Regions from separate parts of the Salmonella bongori NCTC 12419 genome, predicted to be linked through region 1. Evidence: predicted binding sites of a transcription regulator. Region 1 holds the regulator's gene; the other holds the start of a gene.

Region 1 (3,143 bases):
TTTCAATAAGTTTCAAGAGGTTATTTTACTCATGGCAATCACTGGCATCTTTTTCGGCAGCGACACCGGTAATACCGAAAATATCGCAAAAATGATTCAAAAACAGCTTGGTAAAGACGTTGCCGATGTGCATGACATTGCGAAAAGCAGTAAAGAAGACCTGGAAGGGTATGACATTCTGTTGCTGGGCATCCCGACATGGTACTACGGCGAAGCGCAATGCGACTGGGATGACTTCTTCCCGACGCTCGAAGAAATTGATTTTAACGGTAAGCTAGTGGCGCTGTTTGGCTGTGGCGATCAGGAAGACTACGCGGAATATTTTTGTGATGCGCTTGGCACGATTCGCGACATTATTGAGCCGCGCGGCGCGACGATTGTAGGTCACTGGCCAACCGCAGGCTACCATTTTGAAGCCTCTAAAGGTCTGGCCGACGACGATCATTTTGTCGGCCTGGCGATTGACGAAGACCGCCAGCCTGAGCTGACTGCCGAGCGCGTTGAAAAATGGGTCAAGCAAGTTTCGGCTGAATTGCATCTCGACGATATCCTCAACGCCTGATCTCATGTGGCGCAGCATTATGTCTGCGCCGCATCAATAGACAAGACCAATCAAAATAATTGCTACAAATTTGTAACTTTCGCACCTATCCCTGTACAATGTCCGGGTGTAATCAGGTGGCGCCGGGATTTGCAGGCAACACCACAGTTTTATTAATATCTGCGAGAGACTTGCGGTTTTCATTTCGGCATGGCAGTCCTATAATGATACGCATTATCTTGAGTGCAATTTCTGTCACTTCTCTAATGAAGTGAATCGTTTAGCAACAGGACAGATTCCGCATGACTGACAACAATACCGCATTAAAGAAGGCTGGCCTGAAAGTAACGCTTCCTCGTTTAAAAATTCTGGAAGTTCTTCAGGAACCAGATAACCATCACGTCAGTGCGGAAGATTTATACAAACGCCTGATCGACATGGGTGAAGAAATCGGTCTGGCAACCGTGTACCGTGTGCTGAACCAGTTTGACGATGCCGGTATCGTAACCCGCCATAATTTTGAAGGCGGTAAATCCGTTTTTGAACTGACGCAACAGCATCATCATGATCATCTTATCTGCCTTGACTGTGGAAAAGTGATTGAATTTAGTGATGAGTCTATTGAAGCGCGCCAGCGTGAAATTGCGGCGAAACACGGTATTCGTTTAACTAATCACAGCCTCTATCTTTACGGCCACTGCGCTGAAGGCGACTGCCGCGAAGACGAACACGCGCACGATGACGCGAACAAATAAGTATAAATCTTTCAAAGAGCCAACCGCCCGGTTGGCTTTTTTATATCCCCTCTTTTCTGCCGCTTGATGTTGATTTAATGTAAAAAAACGCTATCGCATCTCAGGAGAGCAGGAATGGAGCTTCGCCAGTTACGCTATTTCGTCCGTATTATTGAAACCGGCAGTATGGGCAGCGCCGCGCAGGATCTGGATATTGGCGTTTCAGCATTAAGCCAACAGATGTCCCGCCTGGAAAACGAGCTCGCTATCCGTCTGTTGCAGCGTACTTCGCGTGGTGTTACACCGACCAATGCGGGTCTGGCTTTTTATTCGCAAGCACAACTCGCTTTGCGCCATGCCGACGACGCGATCCTTGCCGCCAGAGAAGCGCGTCTTTCGGGCCATGTGAGTGTAGGGATGGCTCCCAGTACCGCGTCCATACTGGGTATACCGTTTATTCATGCCATGCGGGAAAACTATGCCGATGTTCGTTTGCATGTGGTGGAAAGCCTGTCCGGTAATCTGGAAAGAATGATTAATACCCGCCAGATTGATTTAGCCGTAGTCTTTCAAAAAGATAAAATCCTGCGCTGGAGCGCCAGACCAATTCTTGAAGAACAGCTTTTTCTGATTGGCTCTCACGCCCTGTTGGCAACGCTTCCTGATAACCCCATCACGCCAGAACAACTGGCAGGCATTCCGCTCATTATGCCCAGCCAGGGACACGGGCTGCGCGGCAGGCTGGACGCTGTCTGCCAGGAATATTCGCTTAACGTTGAGATCGTTGCGGAAATTGACGGTCTGGCGTTATTGATGCGCGCCGTGCGTGATGGCCTCGGTGCCACGTTACAACCCGGTGCGGCGATTTCACACCTGGATAATGATGCGCTAAGCGTGATCGGCGTCCATAATCCGGTACTCAGCCGCCCCAACTTTTTAGTCAGTCTCTCGGACGATGAACTGACGCCAGCCGGGCTTGCCGCCAGAGTGGTACTGACAAAAGTGATGCGTCAGTTAGTCGACGCCGGCGAATGGCCAGGTGCTACCCTTTACGCTTACTAAACCCCCGTTTAGCGCTACCTGATAGCGAGCCGCTTATTTATCCGTATACATTTTAATTACAAATTTAACAAATAGTTAAATGGTACGGGAGTATAAGATGGTTGATGTACTGGTGATAGGCGGAGGCAATGCCGCGTTATGCGCCGCCCTAACCGCGCGGGAGGCGGGCGCATCGGTTCTGCTACTGGAAGCCGCGCCACGAGAATGGCGCGGCGGAAATTCTCAGCACACACGAAACCTGCGCTGTATGCATGATGCGCCGCAGGATGTGCTGGTAGAAAGTTATCCTGAAGAGGAGTTCTGGCAGGACCTGTGGCGAGTCACCGGCGGTAATACCAACGAAACGCTGGCACGCCTGGTCATTCGTACCTCGTCGCAATGCCGCGACTGGATGCGCAAGCACGGCGTTAATTTTCAACCGCCGCTATCAGGGGCGCTTCACGTCGCGCGCACCAATGCGTTTTTTATGGGGGGCGGCAAAGCACTCGTCAATGCCTATTACCGTAGCGCTGAGCGACTGGGCGTGCAGATCCGCTATAGCACACCGGTACAGGCGCTGGAGCTGCGCGATGGCGAGTTTGTGGCGGCGCTGGCCGGAACTGAACGTATCACCGCTAAAAGCTGTGTACTGGCAGCAGGCGGATTTGAATCCAACCGCGAGTGGTTGCGGGAAGCCTGGGGAGAAAATGCGCGCGGCGAATGGCCTGCGGATAACTTTCTCATCCGCGGCACGCGTTTTAACCAGGGTGTATTGCTCAAATTTATGATAGATGCCGGAGCAGATATTATTGGCGATCCATCCCAGT
Region 2 (3,143 bases), 1.8 Mb from region 1:
CCGCTGCCATCACTACCGTACTGGCTAAAACCTACGGCGGTGCTGCCCGCGCATTCGACCAGATCGATAACGCGCCGGAAGAAAAAGCGCGTGGTATCACCATCAACACTTCTCACGTTGAATATGACACCCCGACTCGCCACTACGCACACGTAGACTGCCCGGGGCACGCCGACTATGTTAAAAACATGATCACCGGTGCTGCGCAGATGGACGGCGCGATCCTGGTTGTTGCTGCGACTGACGGCCCGATGCCGCAGACCCGTGAGCACATCCTGCTGGGTCGTCAGGTAGGCGTTCCGTACATCATCGTGTTCCTGAACAAATGCGACATGGTTGATGACGAAGAGCTGCTGGAGCTGGTAGAAATGGAAGTTCGTGAACTTCTGTCTCAGTACGACTTCCCGGGCGACGACACGCCGATCGTTCGTGGTTCTGCTCTGAAAGCGCTGGAAGGCGACGCAGAGTGGGAAGCGAAAATCATCGAACTGGCTGGCTTCCTGGATTCTTACATTCCGGAACCAGAGCGTGCGATTGATAAGCCGTTCCTGCTGCCGATCGAAGACGTATTCTCCATCTCCGGTCGTGGTACCGTTGTTACCGGTCGTGTAGAGCGCGGTATCATCAAAGTGGGCGAAGAAGTTGAAATCGTTGGTATCAAAGAGACGCAGAAGTCTACCTGTACTGGCGTTGAAATGTTCCGCAAACTGCTGGACGAAGGCCGTGCTGGTGAGAACGTTGGTGTTCTGCTGCGTGGTATCAAACGTGAAGAAATCGAACGTGGCCAGGTACTGGCTAAGCCGGGCACCATCAAGCCGCACACCAAGTTCGAATCTGAAGTGTACATTCTGTCCAAAGATGAAGGCGGCCGTCACACTCCGTTCTTCAAAGGCTACCGTCCGCAGTTCTACTTCCGTACGACTGACGTGACTGGCACCATCGAACTGCCGGAAGGCGTAGAGATGGTAATGCCGGGCGACAACATCAAAATGGTTGTTACCCTGATCCACCCGATCGCGATGGACGACGGTCTGCGTTTTGCAATCCGTGAAGGCGGCCGTACCGTTGGCGCGGGCGTTGTAGCTAAAGTTCTGGGCTAATTAGTCATTAATTAGTTTTGAATTGAAAAGGGCGCTTAGGCGCCCTTTTTGTTATTGTCATTTACCTGTTGTAATAGTTACTCGCTCTTTTTAACGTTTCTCTCGTAGTGTAAATCGCCTGGTGCTATTGTAATCATAACCATTCTCATTTACAATTTGCACGGAAATTGAACGGGAGCGATCATGTACGTTTGTTTATGTAATGGTATAAGCGATAAAAAAATTCGCGAGGCTGTGCGGCAATTTCATCCACAGTCATTTCAACAGCTCCGTAAATTTATTCCTGTAGGAAATCAATGCGGTAAGTGTATTCGCGCTGCGCGGGAAGTGATGCAGGATGAGCTAACACAATTACCGGAATTTAAAGAGATCGCCTGAGTCACACTCTTTTTTTTGACATCCCTGTAGCCCCATCTACGCTCTAGAGAGTGGAAGCGGAGGGACTATAAAATGAAAGGTGATGTTAAAATCATAAATTATCTCAATAAACTATTGGGAAATGAGCTTGTCGCAATTAACCAGTATTTTCTTCATGCCCGTATGTTCAAAAACTGGGGGCTAACCCGGCTTAATGACGTTGAGTATCATGAATCCATTGATGAGATGAAACATGCCGATAAATACATCGAGCGTATCTTATTCCTGGAAGGTATACCGAACCTGCAGGATCTGGGTAAGCTGGGTATCGGTGAAGATGTCGAAGAGATGTTGCGATCGGATCTCCGGCTTGAGCTTGAAGGCGCAAAAGATCTGCGTGAAGCAATAGCTTATGCCGATAGCGTCCATGATTATGTCAGCCGGGATATGATGATTGAAATCCTCGCCGATGAGGAAGGCCACATCGACTGGATTGAAACTGAGCTGGATTTGATTGCCAAACTTGGTATGCAAAATTATCTGCAATCACAAATTAAGGTTACCGATTAACCATCCGGAATGAAATTTTTCCAGCTTGTCACTAAACCCGCCACCGCCAGCCATGGTCCAAAAGGTAGCGGGTTTATTAATGCCGACTTACCTCTTACCCACAGTGCGACGGCAAACCCGCCACAGGCTAACATGGCGGCAAGGAAAACCAGTAACGGCAAACCTTCCCAGCAATGCCACGCTCCTAACGCTGCCAGGAATTTGACATCGCCATACCCGAGTCCCTCTTTCTGATAACACAGGCGATAGCCCCAGTAAATCAATGCGAATCCGCCATAACCGGCAATAGCGCCCCAAAGCGCATCCGGTAAACGCTCCGGCAGGCAAATCTGGTGATAAATCAGACCGCTCCACAGTAATGGACAGGTAAACCGGTCAGGCAGCAGACCGGTACGCGCGTCGTATATGCCAAGTAATAAAGAGAACGATGCATAAAAAATGAGAAAGGGGAGGGCAACAAACATAAGCAAATCCTCGTCAAGGCTTGTGCTCACCTTTATAGATTTATGCGACAGAGACAACGACGTATTGCCAGATTTGCCTGATACCTTCCAAAGAAAAGATGAGCGTTGCCATCCCATGCGTACCATCTGGAATCATGCTCGCATAAGAATAAAGTGCTTAATTTATATCCGACACTTGCGTCAGGCCGAGATTTACGTATAATGCGCGGGCTTGTCGTAATTGACGGCAGGTTCGATTTGAACCTCGAATAGCCGATTTGGCTATTTAACAATGCTTCCAATCGGGGAGCTACGTAAGAACGGTTACACTCTCCCATCAATCGTAATGGGTGTGAGGAGTAATCATTTTCGTTTATAAAATAATTGGAGCTCTGGTCTCATGCAGAACCAAAGAATCCGTATCCGCCTGAAAGCGTTTGATCATCGTCTGATCGATCAATCAACCGCGGAAATCGTCGAGACTGCCAAGCGCACTGGTGCGCAGGTTCGCGGTCCGATCCCGCTGCCGACCCGCAAAGAGCGCTTTACCGTTCTGATCTCTCCGCACGTTAACAAAGATGCGCGCGATCAGTATGAAATTCGCACTCACAAGCGTCTGGTTGACATCGTTGAGCCAACCGAGAAAACCGTTGATGCTCTGATGCGTCTGGAC

Evidence for each region. The regulator Fur, encoded in region 1, represses iron uptake genes when iron is present. The targets are predictions, from matches to a motif close to ATAATAATGAGAACNACTATCAA.
Region 2: the regulator Fur is predicted to act here: its motif matches at 1,227-1,249, upstream of bfd (bacterioferritin-associated ferredoxin).

What each region holds. Positions count from the first base shown of each region.
Region 1 is NC_015761.1:654,757-657,899, reverse strand. Features, by position in the region: gene fldA (flavodoxin FldA) at 32-562, shown strand; partial or broken gene SBG_RS22935 (fur leader peptide) at 766-851, shown strand; gene fur (ferric iron uptake transcriptional regulator) at 844-1,296, shown strand; gene tcuR (tricarballylate utilization LysR family transcriptional regulator TcuR) at 1,411-2,337, shown strand; gene tcuA (FAD-dependent tricarballylate dehydrogenase TcuA) at 2,435-3,143, shown strand, end outside.
Region 2 is NC_015761.1:3,327,607-3,330,749, reverse strand. Features, by position in the region: gene tuf (elongation factor Tu) at 1-1,100, shown strand, start outside; gene bfd (bacterioferritin-associated ferredoxin) at 1,284-1,478, shown strand; gene bfr (bacterioferritin) at 1,551-2,027, shown strand; gene SBG_RS15850 (prepilin peptidase) at 2,024-2,491, opposite strand; gene rpsJ (30S ribosomal protein S10) at 2,871-3,143, shown strand, end outside.